DNA from 3 places in the Polaromonas sp. CG_9.11 genome. Region 3 is predicted to be linked to each of the others. Evidence: predicted binding sites of a transcription regulator. Region 3 holds the regulator's gene; each other region holds the start of a gene.

Region 1 (5,397 bases), on a different contig from region 3:
AGCTGAAGGGGCCCGAGGGGCTGATGCCGCGGCTTTCCTGCCCGCGTGCATGGCATGGCACGGTGCCCGCGCTGGGTATTTGAATGCGGGCAGGGCAGTGACGCAGAACCTGCCTGGCAAATTCGATGTATCGGCTCAGGCCGTGATTTTTTCCACATGCGCTTGGCGCGTATACAAGAAATCGATCACCGCCTTGCGGTAGTGCAGGTACTGCGTGCTCTCGGCCAGTTCGACCCGACTGCGTGGGCGCGGGAGGTCAACGCTCAGCACCTCGCCAATCGTCGCCGATGGCCCGTTGGTCATCATCACGATCTTGTCGCTCAGCAGCACGGCTTCATCAACATCGTGCGTCACCATGACCACCGTGCTGTGTGTGTTGGCGACGATCAGCAGCAACTCGTCCTGCAGCTTGGCGCGGGTCAGCGCATCGAGCGCGCCAAAGGGCTCGTCGAGCAGCAGCACCTTGGGCTCCATCGACAGTGCGCGCGCAATGCCGACGCGCTGCTTCATGCCGCCGGAGATTTCGCCTGGCCGCTTCTGGCTTGCTGCGGTCAAGCCGACCATGGCCAGCACCGCATCGGTGCGCGCCTTGAGCTGCGCCTTGCTTTCAGTCGCCGAAAACACCCGTTCGACCGCCAGGTAAACGTTTTCAAAGCAGGTCAGCCAGGGCAGCAGCGAATGGTTCTGGAACACCACGGCGCGCTCGGGGCCGGGACCGGCGATCTCGCGGTTGGCGCACAGCAGCACGCCCTGGCTCGGCATCGTCAGCCCGGCGATCAGGTTGAGCAAGGTCGATTTGCCGCAGCCCGAATGGCCGATGAGCGCGACGAATTCGCCCTTGGCCACTTTCAGGTTGACGTTTTGCAGCGCACAGAACGGGCCTTTCTTGGTCTTGAAAACCTGTTCGACGCCCTGGATGTCGATGTACTGGGGATTGACGGTGTTGACGGGGGTGTTCATGGTCATGCTCCTGGGGTGGGTCGGAAAATCAGCTCTTGACTTCTTCAAAGGTGAAGGCCGTGGCCAGCTTGATCAGCGCATATTCCAGCATCAGGCCGACGATGCCGATCACGAAAATCGCGATGATGATGTTCTTGACGTTCAGGTTGTTCCACTCGTCCCAGACCCAGAAGCCGATGCCCACGCCGCCGGTCAGCATTTCAGCGGCCACGATCACCAGCCAGGCGGTGCCCACGGCCAGCCGCACGCCGGTCAGCATGTAGGGCAACACCGACGGGAACAAGATCTTGGTGACAATCTTCCATTCCGACAGGTTCAGCACCCGGGCCACGTTCATGTAGTCCTGCGGCACGCGCTGCACGCCGACAGCGGTGTTGATGACCATCGGCCAGATGGAACAGATAAAAATCGTCCAGATGGCAGCCGGGTCGGCGCCCTTGAACACCAGCAAACCAATCGGCAGCCAGGCCAGCGGTGACACCGGCCGCATCAGGCTGATCAGCGGGTTGAACATGTTGCTCAAGAAGGTGAAGCGCCCAATCAGGAAACCGACCGGAATGCCGACGATCGCCGCCAGGCCAAAGCCCATGGCGACGCGCTTGAGCGACGACAGCACGTTCCAGCCGACGCCCTGGTCGTTCGGGCCGTTGCGGTAGAACGGGTCGCTGAACAGCACGACGGCCTGCAAGAACGTGTCCTTGGGCGACGGAATGCTGGCCTTGGTGGCAATCGACACCACCTCCCAGATCACCGCCAGCAGGCCCAAGCCGAGCAGCGGCGGCAATACGCGCAGCCACAGTGCCGAGAAGTCCCGCTGCGTCCTGGCTGCCAGGGTGGCCGTCGCACTGGTCTTTTCAAGGACTTTTACGGCCTTATCGCTTGTCCTGTCTGCATTGGAAGCTATTGAATGCGTAGCGCTCCGTTCTGCGCCGGAAGCCACCGGCGGTACGCTTTCAAGCGGGCTGTGAAATACGGCACTGACCATGGCGTTACCTCTTCAAGTAGGATTTCAATGAAATATCGGGAGCGGCTTCAGGCACGAACCTTGAAGCTGTCGGCATACTTTTTAGGGTCCTTGCCGTCCCAGACCGTGCCGTCGATCAGCTTGCTGGTGCGCATCACGTCTTTCGGAACATTCACCTTGGCGGCAGATGCCGCCTGCTTGTAGATGTCGATCTTGTTGATCTGCCTGGCCACGGCCAGGTAGTCCGGGTGCTCCTTGAGCAGGCCCCAGCGCTTGTGCTGCGTCAAAAACCACATGCCGTCGGACAGGTAGGGAAAGTTCACCGCGCCGTCGTTGAAGAACTTCATGTGGTTCGGGTCGTCCCAGGTTTTGCCCATGCCGTTCTGGTAGCGGCCCAGGATGCGCTGGTTGATGACGTCCACGCTGGTGTTGACATAGGCCTTGCCGGCAATGGTTTCGGCCATCTTGTTTTTGTTCGCCAGGCTGGCGTCGATCCACTGGCTGGCTTCCAGAATGGCAGCGGTCACGGCGCGCGCCGTGTTGGGGTATTTCTGGGTGAACTCGGCCGTGGTGCCCAGCACTTTTTCGGGGTGGTCCTTCCAGATGTCCTGCGTGGTGACAGCGGTGACGCCAATGCCGTCCATGATGGCGCGGTGGTTCCACGGCTCGCCGACGCAAAAGCCGTCCATGTTGCCGATGCGCATGTTGGCCACCATCTGCGGCGGCGGCACGGTGATCACCTTGGCGTCCGTCATCGGATTGATGCCATTGGCCGCCAGCCAGTAGTACAGCCACATGGCGTGCGTGCCGGTCGGAAAGGTCTGGGCGAAGGTGTATTCGCGCTTCTCGCTGGCCATCAACTTGGCCAGGCCAGGACCGTCCACTGCGCCTTTGTCGGCCAGTTTTTTGCTCAGTGAGATAGCCTGACCGTTGTTGTTCAGCGTCATCAGCACGGCCATGTCCTTCTTGGGGCCGGCGGTGCCGAGATGCACGCCGTAGACCAGGCCATACAGCACATGGGCAAAGTCGAGTTCGCCGTTGACCAGCTTGTCACGCACGCCGGCCCAGCTGGCTTCCTTGGACGGGATGATGGTGACGCCGTATTTCTTGTCAATGCCCAGCACCGACGCCATCACCACCGAGGCGCAATCGGTCAGCGGAATGAAGCCGATCTTGACTTCCTTCTTTTCCGGCGCGTCCGAGCCCTGGGCATACACGGCAGCGCGCAAGGCCGGGCTGATGCCCACGGCGCCCACGGCGGCGGCTAGCAGCACACTGCGGCGGGTCAGGGAAGGTTTGAGCAGGTCGGTCATGTCAGCAACTCCTGGAAATGAAAAAATAAAACAAAAAAAGGCGTTCGACCGAAGCCTTCACACCGTGGTGTGAGGGCAGGGTTCGAACGCCTTTGTTCTTGGACTTTCGGCTTCGCCGTTGAAGTGGAAAGCCCTGTGTCATGTTTACTGCAAAAGCTGTGCCAGCTGGAGCCGAGGGCTCGGCCAGAACTGAAAATTTCAAGCTAATCGGGCTTTGGCGCTTATCCTGCTTATGCAAGTTGCTATTAAATAAGTAGCATATTGGCTGCTGGCGTATCAAAAACCAATTTTTCTGGAGGTGCACTGCTGTTGTGCGCCGCACCATTTCGGCGTTGGCGGCCTAGCCGAGCAGGTCAGCCACATCCAGCATGCGCTGCGCCACCTCGCCCAGCCGCAGGCCCTTGTCCATGGCCGCCTTGCGCAATTTTTCATAAGCGGCCTGCTCCGAGAGGCTCTGGCGCTGCATCAGCAGGCCCTTGGCCCGGTCGATGACCTTGCGGTCTTTCAGTTCGGTGCGCGCATCGGCCAGTTCGCGGCGCAGACCTTGTTCGTGCTCGAAGCGCGCCATTGCCACGTCCAGGATCGGCCGGATGCGCGAAGGCGCCAGGCCGGCAACGATATAGGCGCAAACGCCTGCGGCCACCGCATCCTTCACATGCCGGGTGTCGTCGTCGTTGGTGAACAGCACGATCGGCCGGCGTTCTTCGCGCGTGGCCATGACGACGTGCTCGAGCGAATCGCGGGCATCGCTTTCGGCATCGACGATGATCATGTCGGGCTGTAACTGGGCCAGGCGCTCGCGCAAAAAGGTGTCGGCCGGCAGCGTGGCCACCAGGTTGAAGCCGCCTTCCAGCAGGCCGATGCGCAGCTGGCGCGAGCGCTCGGCCAGCGCCACGGCCGCCTCGTCGTCGGCATCGGCAACGACCAGATCCGGCGCAATGACCACCAGGCGCAGGGTATGGGGCAATGTCATGCGTTTTATAAGCAAAATTCATGCCGTTGCGATGCGCTATCAAGGGGGCAGCAGCATGTCGGGCGTGCTGGCGCGGCATAACGCCACGCTGCGCTGAGTCGGCCATCCCGGGTATGGTCACAGCGCAGGCGCGGTTCGTGGACGGGGCTGATGGAGAGCATTGCGCCGCATGAAGCAACAGGCCTCTGCGCGTAGAATCGGCTGCGCTTCGGGGTGCACTCCGGCCAGCGATGGCAGGACGGCTGAGATGGTTCTACCAAACCCGCGAACTTGAATCGGGTCATGCCGACGTAAGAAGAGCTGTCAGGAAAGGGTTCATAACCTTGCCATCGCGACTTTCGGAGCACCCTGCCAACGCGGACTCTTGAAGGAATGACGACCATGGATGCCCTTGACACCGCAACACCCGCCAGCCCGCCTGCGCTTACCGCCCAAATCGTTGACGGCGTGCTGGCCTTCATGGCGCAGGATGGCGTCACTGACGAAGCCTTCAACGCCCAGGCTTTGGCGCTGTTTGCCTACCAGTTTGCCCACAACACACCGTTCCAGCGCTTTTGCCGGCAGCGCGGCAAGACGCCGCGCACGGTCAAGACCTGGCAGGATATTCCGGCCGTTCCCATCACTGCCTTCAAGGCCTTGAGTCTTACCTGCCAGCCGCCTTCAAGCACTGACCGCGTATTCATGACCAGCGGCACCACGCAGGGTGACGTCAAGGGCAAGCACCATCACCCTACGCTGGCGGTGTACGACGCCTCGATGCGCGCCAACTTTGCCCGGCGCTTCATGCGCGGCCAGAGCAGCATCGCCATGGGCATCTTGTTTCCGACCGAAGAGGTGATGGCCAACTCATCGCTGGCGCATTACCTGGCGCTGGCGCTGCAAACCTTTGGCGCGGACGGCAGCCGCTACTTCATCGACGCCGCCGGACTTGACACGGCGGGCGTGTGTGCGGCGCTGGCGCAGGCCGAGGCCACGGCGCAGCCTTATGCGCTGCTGGGTGCCTCCTACAGCCTGGTGCACCTGATGGATGCGCTGGCGCAGCAGGGGCAAAAGTTTGCCCTGCCAGCGGGCAGCCGGGTACTGGACACCGGCGGTTTCAAGGGCCAGTCGCGCGAGATTCCCATGGTGCAGTTTTATGCGCAATTGACGGCGCTGCTGGGCGTGCCGCCGGAGCATTGCATCAACAT
Region 2 (5,397 bases), on a different contig from region 3:
GCACGTCGCCGCCACGCACCAGCGTGCCGCGCGGCAAGAACACACCGAGCTGGCGGCCCAGCGAGTCGGTGGCGTCAAAGCGGCTTTTCTGGCGCACGTCCCAGTCGAGTTCGAGGGTGGCAGCGCGCTTGACCAGCACCGGGGCCAGGCCGGCGCCTTGTGAAATGAGTTTGGAGATTTGAAGCATCAGGCCATTAAAACAAAAAGTAGCGCTGCGTCATCGGCAAACTGGTGGCGGGCTCACAGGTCAGCAACTGGCCATCGGCCCGGACCCGGTAGGTTTGCGGATCGATTTCCATGCTTGGCAGGTGGTCGTTGTGAACCATGTGCTGCTTGCGCACGCTGCGGATGTTTTTTACCGCGCTTAAGCGTTTGGTCAGGCCGAAGCGCCCCTGGATTCCGGCGGCCAGCCCGGCCTGGGACACAAACGTGAGCGAGCCTTTGGCAATAGCGCCACCGAAAGCGCCGAACATGGGCCGGTAATGTACCGGCTGCGGCGTCGGAATCGAGGCGTTCGGGTCGCCCATGGCCGCCATCGCGATGAAACCGCCTTTCAGGATGATCGACGGCTTGATGCCGAAAAACGCTGGTTTCCACACCACCAGGTCGGCGAACTTGCCGACTTCGATCGAGCCGACCTCGTGCGAAATGCCGTGGGCAATCGCCGGGTTGATGGTGTATTTGGCTAGATAGCGCTTGACGCGGTAGTTGTCGTTGCGCTCGGTGTCGCCCGGCAGCTTGCCGCGCTGCTGTTTCATCTTGTGGGCGTTCTGCCAGGTGCGGATGATGACCTCTCCCACGCGTCCCATGGCCTGGCTGTCGCTGGACATCATGCTGATGGCGCCCAGGTCGTGCAGGATGTCTTCGGCGGCAATGGTTTCCTTGCGGATGCGGCTTTCGGCAAAGGCCAGGTCTTCGGCAATGCCTGCGTCCAGGTGGTGGCAGACCATCAGCATGTCCACATGCTCGTCGAGCGTGTTGATGGTGTAGGGCATGGTCGGGTTGGTGGAGGACGGCAAGAAGTTGGCCTCACCGACGACGCGCAGGATGTCGGGTGCATGGCCGCCGCCCGCGCCTTCGGTATGAAAAGCGCACAGCCCCCGGCCCTTGGTCGCGGCAATGGTGTTCTCGACAAAGCCCGATTCGTTGAGCGTGTCGCTGTGAATCGCGACCTGCACGTCGGTTTCTTCTGCGACATCGAGGCAGTTGCTGATGGCCGCCGGCGTGGTGCCCCAGTCTTCATGCAGCTTCAGGCCGATCACGCCCGCATTGACCTGCTCATGCAGCGCCGCAGGCAGGCTGGCATTGCCCTTGCCCAGAAACCCCAGGTTCATCGGAAAGGCGTCGGCGGCCTGCAGCATGCGCTCGATGTTCCACGGGCCGGGCGTGCAGGTGGTGGCAAAGGTTCCAGTGGCTGGGCCCGTGCCGCCGCCCAGCATGGTGGTCACGCCCGAGGTCAGGGCTTCCTCGATCTGCTGCGGGCAGATGAAATGAATATGCGAATCGATGCCGCCGGCGGTGACGATCATGCCTTCGCAGCTGATGATTTCGGTGCCGGGGCCGATGATGATGTCGATGCCTGGCTGCACGTCAGGGTTGCCGGCCTTGCCGATGGCGGCGATGCGCCCACCCTTCAGCCCGATATCGGCCTTGACGATGCCCCAGTGGTCGAGGATGAGCGCATTCGTCATCACCGTGTCCATCGCGCCTTCGGCGCGGGTTCTCTGCGACTGCGCCATGCCGTCACGGATGGTCTTGCCGCCGCCGAACTTGACTTCTTCGCCGTAGCTGCCGGCGCGCAGGGTGTAGTCGGCCTCGACCTCGACCCGCAAATCGGTGTCGGCCAGCCGCAGCCGGTCGCCCACCGTGGGGCCGAAGATTTCCGCGTAGGCGCGTCTGCCGATGGTGGCCATTAGAGTGCTCCCTGGATGAGGCCGCGAAAGCCGTAGATTTCCCGCCTGCCGGCGTAGTCGACCAGTTCCACCGTGCGCTGCTGGCCCGGCTCGAAGCGCACGGCCGTGCCCGACGCAATATTCAGCCGCATGCCGCGCGAGGCCTCACGGTCAAAACCGAGCGCCGCGTTGGTTTCGGCAAAGTGGTAATGCGAGCCGACCTGGATCGGCCGGTCAGCGGTGTTTTGCACGATGACGGTCAGCGTGCGCCGGCCTGCATTGAGAAGGTGGTCGGGGCCATCGGTGAACAGTTCGCCTGGAATCATGGGGTGTTTCCTTCAGGTCAGTTGGGCCAGCAGTGTCACGCCCAGCGCCGCAACGCTTGTGCCGGCCAGGCGTGAAATCCAGGTGGTGTCGCGAAAGGCCAGGCCCAGGCCCAGACCGATGGCATGCAGCGCCAGCGTTGCCAGCAGCATGCCCGACAGCGGTGCCCAGAGGTTCGCGGCGCCCGTCAGTTCGGTTCCATGCGCCACGCCATGAAAAATCGCAAACAGGCCGACCAATGAAGCGGCCAGCGCGGCAGGCAGGCGGGTGCGCAGTGCCACCAGCAAACCCAGCACCAGCAGCGAAGCGGCAATCATCGGTTCGACCGCCGGCAATTCAATGCCGGCCAGGCCCAGCAGCGCGCCCGCCAGCAGCATGGTCGCAAAGGCCAGCGGCACCGTCCACAGGCGGCGGGCGCTCAAGGCGCTCCAGAAGCCCATGGCCAGCATCGCGGCCACGTGGTCCAGGCCGGTGAAGGGATGCTGCAGGCCTTCGGCAAAGCCAATTTCTGCATGGGCACCAGAATCAGTGCCAATATGGGCCATGGCGCTCGTGGATAGGGCGCTGATAGCTATCAAAAAAATAGTGCGAAGCGGTTTGCAAGACATGGGGCTGATCTCCTTGGAATGAATGGCTTTCGGTGGAGCGGGGCAAATGCGCGTCAACCGGCTGGTGCAGTTCAGACAATCGGCTGATGCACCGTGACCAGCTTGGTGCCGTCGGGAAAGGTGGCTTCGATCTGGATGTCCGGGATCAGCTCGGCGATGCCGTCCATGACATCGGCGCGGGTCAGGATGGTGCGGCCCTCGCTCATGAGTTGCGCCACGGTTTTGCCGTCGCGTGCACCTTCCATCACGGCGGCGCTGATGAGTGCCACGGTTTCCGGGTAATTGAGCTTGAGGCCGCGCGCGCGGCGCCGCTCGGCCAGCAGGGAAGCTGTGAAGATCAGCAGTTTGTCTTTTTCTCGCGGGGTCAATTCCATGGGGCTCTTTCGGGTTCGGCGATTCAAAATCGCAAGATTGGTGCCACCGGATTTTGTGCTGATCAGAGGCGCGCTTATATGGCATGAAACCTGCACCAATTTCGGGTATTTCACTTCTTATCCTCGATCTCCCGATCATTCAGAGATTCATGGACGCCCTGGTTTCGTCGTCACCACTGCCACTGCCTCCACCCGGCCCGGCTACAGGCCTGCCGGGTGCAGACGCGTGCGTTGGCAAAGGCCCCGGGGTGGCGGCGCAGCGCATAGTCAAGGTCAGGCGCGACTACAACAGCTGGGTGGCCAGCGAAACCATGGAAGACTATGCGCTGCGCTTCACGCCGCAGCGCTTTCGGAAATGGTCGGAATGGCGGGTGGCCAACACCGCTTTTGGCGCGGCCTCGTTCCTGATCCTGGAAGCGGTGGGCGCGACCTTGCTGGTGAAATACGGCTTCACCAATGCCTTCTGGGCCATCGTGGCGACAGGGCTTATCATTTTTCTGGCCGGCCTGCCGATCAGCATTTATGCGGCGCGTCATGGCGTGGACATGGACTTGCTGACGCGTGGCGCCGGTTTTGGTTACATCGGCTCGACGCTCACGTCACTGATCTACGCCTCGTTCACCTTCATTTTCTTTGCGCTGGAAGCGGCCGTCATGGCCTATGCGCTGGAACTGGCTTTCGGAATTCCGCCCAGGTGGGGTTACCTGGTCTGTGCGCTGGTGGTGATTCCGCTGGTCACGCATGGGGTTTCGACCATCAGCCGGCTGCAGGTCTGGACGCAGGCGCTGTGGCTCATCATGCTGGTGGTGCCGTTTGCCTATGTTTTTTTGCACGCGCCTGGTGCATTTTCTGGCGTTGTGAATTACGCAGGAGAAAAAGGTGCATCGGGCACATTCAACCTGCATCTTTTTGGTGCAGCCTTGACTGTTGGCATTGCTTTGATCACCCAGATGGGCGAGCAGGCCGACTACTTGCGCTTCATGCCGGTGCAGACGGAGGCCAACCGCTGGCGCTGGTGGGCTGCCGTGCTGGTGGGTGGGCCGGGCTGGGTGGTGTTGGGTGTCGTCAAGATGCTGGGCGGCGCGTTGCTGGCCTATCTGGCGATTTCCAGCATGGTGCCCCTGGACCGTGCCGTGGACCCCAACCAGATGTACCTGGCAGCTTACGAATACGTGTTTCACGACTACGGCTGGGCCGTCGGGGCGACGGCGCTTTTTGTGTTGGTCTCGCAACTCAAAATCAATGTCACCAATGCCTATGCCGGCTCGCTGGCCTGGTCGAATTTTTTTTCGCGTCTGACGCACAGCCACCCGGGTCGGGTGGTCTGGCTGGTGTTCAACACAGTCATCGCCTTCATGCTGATGGAAATGAATGTATTCCAGGCGCTGGGCGATGTGCTGGGGCTGTATTCAAACATCGCGATTGCCTGGGTCATGGCAGTGGTGGCCGACCTGGTGGTGAACAAGCCTTTGGGCCTGTCGCCCAAAGGCATCGAATTCAAACGCGCCCATCTTTACGACATCAATCCGGTCGGCGTAGGCGCGATGGTGCTCGCTTCTCTATTGTCCATCACCGCACACCTTGGGCTGTATGGCGAGTTGGCGCGGGCGTTTTCAGCGGTGATTGCGATGACCACGGCATTCGTGGCGGCGCCGCTGATTGCCTGGGCCACGAAGGGTCGCTATTACATCGCCCGCCAGCCCCCACAACCGGCTAATGTCGGGCTCTACGAGCGCTATGCCACCCAGCGCTGCGTGATTTGCGAGCGCAGCTACGAAGGCCCTGACATGGCGCATTGCCCGGCCTACCAGGGGGCGATCTGCTCACTGTGCTGCACGCTCGATGCGCGCTGCGGCGACCTGTGCAAACCCCACGCCAGCCTGACGGCCCAGTGGTCGGCGGCGTTGCGCTGGGTATTGCCGCGTGCGGCCTGGCCTTTTCTGGACAACGGACTGAGCCACTTCCTGCTGCTGATGGGCGTCATCGTGCCGCTGCTGGCCACGGTGTTTGGCCTGCTTTATCGCCAGGAGATGACCTCGCTGGCTGAACTGGCAGGGTCTGAATCGGCCTTGCGTTCCGGATTCTTGAAGGCCTACATGGCGCTGCTGGTGATTGCCGGGCTGGTAGCCTGGTGGCTGGTGCTGGCGCACAAGAGCCGGCAGGTGGCCCAGGAAGAATCCAACCGCCAGACCCATCTCC
Region 3 (5,397 bases):
CGATGTGACGCTGGTTGCAGGCCCCGGCAGTACGGCCAATTTCGCTACCCCGGACGTGGGAGTGAACAAGACCATCACCTTGACCGGCTACAGCCTGGGCGGTGCAGACGCCAATCGATACGCCTTGGCCGTTCCTTGCTGTGGCCCGGTTGTTTCAACAACGACCGCGAATATCACAGCGGTGGTGCCGCCGGTCGTGGTGCCGCCTGTGGTGCCACCGGTCGTGGTGCCACCGGTCGTGGTGCCGCCTGTGGTGCCACCGGTCGTTCCAATTAAGGAAAATACGCCACGTCCACTGCCTCCCGTGTTGACGCCGTCAACACCGCCTGCCGTCGTTCCTCCTGGGTACGTTTTCACGGTGCTTCCGCCAGCGTCTGTGCAGCCGCCCGTTCTGGTAGTTGTCACACCACCGGCACCACCGGTTGTTGCGCCTGTTGTGGTATCAGTCCCACCGCCGCCCGAGCAATACGAGGCGCCAGTACGCAAGCCCAAACCGGAACGCAATTAAAAAGGCTGTTATGGAAAAACCTGAAAAATATTGGCGCTCATGATGCGAGAAGTTTTTCTGGGCTTGCTGGCCACAGGATTGATTTGCACCCAGGCGTATGCATCGCATGATGCTGCGCACTTGCCAGACCCTGGGCTGGCATCGTCTGTTCTGTCCGCTGAAGGCGGCGCCGTCCCAACGGTCACGCAAACGCAACCCGCAGTGGCGGGAAAAAGCGCAAAACGCGCCAACTTTGAACAGACCAACGCCTCCAAAGAAGCCCGACATGTGGCCAATTGGGTGGTTGATTCAGGCGACAACCTCAACAAGCCCTTTGTCATCGTGGACAAGCTGGAGGCCAGGGTATTTGTGTTCGATGCAAAGGGCCAACTGCGCGGAGAATCTTCCGCGCTGCTCGGACTGGCCAGAGGCGATCACTCAGTCCCCGGCATCGGAACCAAAAAGCTGTCAACCATTCGCCCGGAGGAACGCACCACGCCGGCAGGCCGTTTCGTGGCCAACCTGGACAAAAACCTGAAGGGCGATGAAATGCTCTGGGTGGACTACGACACGGCCATCTCCATGCATCGTGTGGTCACTGGCAATGCCAAGGAACGCCGCGCCGAAAGGCTGGCCAGTTCTTTGCCGTCAGAGCGCCGAATTTCTTATGGCTGCATCAATGTTCCCGTCAAGTTTTACGAAAACGTGGTGAGTCCTGCTTTCACCGGAACGGACGGCATTGTTTATGTGCTGCCCGAAACCCGTTCGGCGCGTGAAGTTTTCGGCTCGTACGACGTCGGAGAGCGTGTGCGCCTGCAAGCTGCAAGCCAGTCACATCCGATACTGCCGGAAGCACACGGTTTCAGGTGATGCGCTTGCTGTCGGGAAGCACGCTTTTCGCAGCAGGGCCGCTTGCTCGCCACAAGATCTGAAGAAGGCTAGTTTCAGCGGCGGCTGCCAGTGCAAGTCAAGACTGGCGACCAGGGGGGAATACCGATTATTTTCTAGAGGATTCTGGCCCTGCCGGCATGGCTACAATTGAAAAAATATCACCCGCAAGAACCGTGCCTCATGAAAACCCCTTTTTTCCCTCTTCTCCTGGCTGCCATCCTGGCAGCGGGTGCCGTGCTTCCGGCCGCGGCGGAAAGAGCCGACCGCGACAAGCCGATGAATGCCGAGGCGGATTCCCTGCGCTATGACGACCTCAACCAGACCAGTGTCTTCACCGGCAACGTCGTCATCACCAAGGGAACGACCATCATCCGGGGCGCGCAGGTCGATGTCAGTCAGGACCCGGAGGGCTACCAGCTGGCCGTGGCCACGGCAGCGCCGGGCAAGCTTGCCTATTACCGCAAGAAGCGCGACGGCGTCGATGAATACATCGAAGGCGAAGGCGAACGCATCGAATACGACAGCCGCGCCGACCTGGTCAAGTTCATCAAACGCGCCGTGGTGCGCCGGTTCAAAGGCGCGACGCTGAGCGACGAAACCACCGGCGGGCTGATCGTGTACGACAACAACACCGACGTGTTCACCGTTGATGCCGGCGCGAAAACTGCCACTGCGGCAAACCCTGGCGGACGGGTCCGCGCCATGCTGTCGCCGCGCGCCCCTGCGACGGGCGCCACGGCAGCGCCGCCGGCCAGCGGACCGGCGCCCGTTTTACGCCCCAGCACCACGCTGGGCACCGGCACAGCCCCGAAAGCCCCCTGACCCCATGAATCGAACGATTGAAACGGTTCCTCCGCAGGAGGGCGCAGTCCGCCTTGACACACCCAGCAGCCTGGTCGCGCAGGGACTGCGAAAGTCCTACGGCAGCCGGCTGGTGGTGCAGGACGTGTCGCTGTCGGTGCAAAAAGGCGAGGTTGTCGGCCTGCTGGGCCCGAATGGCGCGGGCAAGACCACGTCGTTTTACATGATCGTCGGCCTGGTGCGCGCCGACGCGGGCCAGATTTCCATCGACGGCCAGCCGGTCGAGCACATGCCGATCCACCTGCGCGCGCGCCTCGGCCTGAGCTATCTGCCGCAGGAAGCGTCGATTTTCCGCAAGCTCAGCGTGCAGGAAAATGTGCGCGCCGTGCTGGAGCTGCAGCGCGATGCCGCCGGCAAGCCGCTGGCCCGCGCCGAGCTGGAGTCGCGGCTCGATGCGCTGCTCGACGACCTGCGCGTGAGCCACCTGCGCGACTCGCCGGCCTTGTCGCTGTCAGGCGGCGAGCGCCGCCGCGTCGAGATTGCCCGCGCGTTGGCCACCCAGCCGCGCTTCATCCTGCTGGACGAGCCGTTTGCCGGCATCGACCCGATTGCCGTGATCGAGATCCAGCGCATCATCGGCTTCCTCAAGTCGCGCGGCATCGGCGTGCTGATCACCGACCACAACGTGCGCGAAACATTGGGCATCTGCGACCACGCCTACATCATCAGCGACGGCCACGTGCTGGCCAACGGCACGCCGGCCGAGATCGTGAACAACGCCGATGTGCGCAGGGTCTACCTCGGCGAACACTTCAAGATGTAGCAATGGCCCCCACGCTTGTCACTTTATGTACTGCGCTGCCCCCCGGGGGAGCTGCCCCGCCTGCGGCCTGGCAAAGCCAGTTCCGCGGCCGGTACTTGCACGAGCGGGAAAGGTTGCCAGCCGCGCCTGTGACAATCTTGCGCCTAGCATCGCTGGATACATCAGGTGGGACGGCAGGGCATCCCCGCCAGCCCCAGTACCGGCCGCAGGACCGGCTTTGCCGGACTGCAGGCGGGGCAGCCCCCTCGGGGGGCAGCGAACCACGCGCAGCGGGGAGCGTGGGGGCTATATCTTCATGAAACAAGGCCTGTCCCTTCGCGTCTCGCAGCACCTGGCGCTCACGCCACAGCTGCAGCAGTCGATCCGGCTGTTGCAACTCTCGACGCTGGAGCTAAGCCAGGAAGTCGAGCAGATGCTCGACGAAAACCCTTTTCTCGAACTGGCGGACGACAGCGCGCCGCGCGAGGAGTTTGGCCTGGAGCACACCGACACCCCGGTCAGCCAGGACAGCCGTGAATTCGAGTCTGCTACAGATTCAATAGCTGCAAATACAGACACAGCAAGCGCCAGCACATCAAAAGAGTCTGAAAACACGGCAGAGGCCGGCACCGAGGCGGCGCTGGAAGAAAGCTGGGAAGGCGATGGCTCGGTCGAGTCTTTGCCCGACGACAGCGAATGGGGCGGCGACGCGCCGGCGCGCAAGAACAACCTGGACGACAGCGACGTCGAAGCCTCCGACCTGACCGGCGCCCATGTGTCGCTGCAGGACCACCTGCACCGGCAGGCGCTCGGCCTGCGGCTGTCCGAACTCGACCGGGCCGCCCTGCACTTCCTGATCGAGTCGCTCAATGACGACGGCTACCTGGAAGACAGCCTGGCGTCACTCGCTGCCGGACTGGCCAGCGGCAACCCGGAGCAGGCCGAAGAACTGGAGCAGCCCTTCGCCATCGCCTTGCAACTGCTCCAGCACATGGAGCCTGGCGGCGTCGGCGCGCGTACCCTGGCCGAATGCCTGCGACTGCAGCTGCTCGACTGCAAAAACAGCATCGAGTCGCGCGCCGCCATGGCGATCTGCCAGCAGCCGATGGAACTGCTGGCCAAGCGCGATGTCAAGCGACTGTCGCACCTGTGCAAATGCACCGAAGACACCATCAAGGGCGCGATCGGCCTGATCGCCCGGCTCGACCCCAAGCCCGGACGCCGGTTTGCCAATGTGGAACGCAATCTGGTCGTTCCCGACGTTCTGGTCGTCAAGTCCGGCCGGGGCTTCAAGGTCACGCTCAACAGCGACGTCATGCCCCGGCTGCGGGTCCACGACATCTACGCCAGCGCACTGCGGCAGCACGGCGGCAGGGGCGGTGGCCAGGCGCTGCAGCAGCGGTTGCAGGAAGCGCGCTGGTTCATCAAGAACATCCAGCAGCGTTTCGACACCATCCTGCGCGTCAGCAACGCCATCGTCGAGCGGCAGAAAAATTTTTTCACCCACGGCGATCTTGCCATGCGGCCGCTGGTGCTGCGCGAGATCGCCGACGAGCTGGGCCTGCACGAATCGACCATTTCGCGCGTCACCACGGCCAAGTACATGGGCACGCCCTTCGGCACTTTCGAGCTGAAGTATTTCTTTGGCTCCGGGCTGGGCACCGAAACCGGTGGCAATGCATCGAGCACCGCCGTGCGCGCACTCATCAAGCAGTTCGTGGCGTCCGAAAGCCCCAGAAAGCCGCTCAGCGACAGCCAGATTTCAGCAATGCTCAAGGAGCAGGGTATTGAATGCGCCCGCCGCACCGTGGCCAAATACCGCGAGGCATTGCGCATTGCGCCGACCAATCTGCGCAAGGCACTCTGAACAGGCCATGCGCCTTTTGCAATGTCCGCTGGCCCTCATCCCTGCCTTCTCCCAGAGGGAGAAGGAGCCAGCCGGGAAAGATTTGTGGGTGCGCAAAGACCGTGCTGCTGCCTTTTCTTACGCCCTCTCCCTCTGGGAGAGGGCGGGGGTGAGGGCTGATACCGAGGGCGGCCCTTGCCATGTCCGCCAGCCGATGCACACTGCCCCTGCAGTCCACAGCCGCAGCAGCCCAACCTGAAAACACCATGAACCAACTCCAACTCTTCCTCCCCTGCGCCGCCGGCGTCGAAAACCTCCTGGCCGCCGAAGTCCAGCGCATCACCGGCATCGAGGGCAAAGCCTGGCGTGCCGGCGTCCAGCTGCAGGCCTCGTGGCGCGAAGCGCTGCAGCTCAACCTGCACAGCCGCCTGGCCCAGCGCGTGCTGATCGAGCTGCAGCACGGCCCCTACCGCAGCGAGCAGGACCTGTACAACGCGGCGGCCAGTGTCGCCTGGGAAGTCTGGTTCACGCCCGCGCAGACCTTCAAGGTCGAAATCACCGCCCAGCACA

What was found. Region 3 encodes sigma-54, which starts transcription at its own class of promoters, with help from an activator protein. Its sites were predicted from a motif close to TGGCANGNAANCTGCTTT; they were not measured.
Region 1: IWX85_RS00240 (CmpA/NrtA family ABC transporter substrate-binding protein) is a predicted target of sigma-54. The motif match lies at 3,384-3,401, and genes of this name have one in related genera.
Region 2: IWX85_RS05430 (urease subunit gamma) is a predicted target of sigma-54. The motif match lies at 3,227-3,244, and genes of this name have one in related genera.

What each region holds. Positions count from the first base shown of each region.
Region 1 covers NZ_JADOVE010000001.1:37,171-42,567, forward strand. Annotated here, with positions in the region: gene IWX85_RS00225 (CBS domain-containing protein) at 1-6, shown strand, start outside; gene IWX85_RS00230 (ABC transporter ATP-binding protein) at 136-960, opposite strand; gene ntrB (nitrate ABC transporter permease) at 989-1,945, opposite strand; gene IWX85_RS00240 (CmpA/NrtA family ABC transporter substrate-binding protein) at 1,993-3,237, opposite strand; gene IWX85_RS00245 (ANTAR domain-containing response regulator) at 3,578-4,210, opposite strand; TPP riboswitch at 4,410-4,524, shown strand; gene IWX85_RS00250 (long-chain fatty acid--CoA ligase) at 4,592-5,397, shown strand, end outside.
Region 2 covers NZ_JADOVE010000004.1:186,279-191,675, reverse strand. Annotated here, with positions in the region: gene ureE (urease accessory protein UreE) at 1-187, opposite strand, end outside; gene ureC (urease subunit alpha) at 195-1,913, opposite strand; gene IWX85_RS05440 (urease subunit beta) at 1,913-2,218, opposite strand; gene IWX85_RS05435 (HupE/UreJ family protein) at 2,231-2,824, opposite strand; gene IWX85_RS05430 (urease subunit gamma) at 2,896-3,198, opposite strand; gene IWX85_RS05425 (ATP-binding protein) at 3,348-5,397, shown strand, end outside.
Region 3 covers NZ_JADOVE010000013.1:115,687-121,083, reverse strand. Annotated here, with positions in the region: gene IWX85_RS12405 (filamentous hemagglutinin N-terminal domain-containing protein) at 1-508, shown strand, start outside; gene IWX85_RS12400 (L,D-transpeptidase) at 548-1,357, shown strand; gene lptA (lipopolysaccharide transport periplasmic protein LptA) at 1,559-2,200, shown strand; gene lptB (LPS export ABC transporter ATP-binding protein) at 2,205-3,002, shown strand; gene IWX85_RS12385 (RNA polymerase factor sigma-54) at 3,298-4,848, shown strand; gene IWX85_RS12380 (class I SAM-dependent RNA methyltransferase) at 5,094-5,397, shown strand, end outside.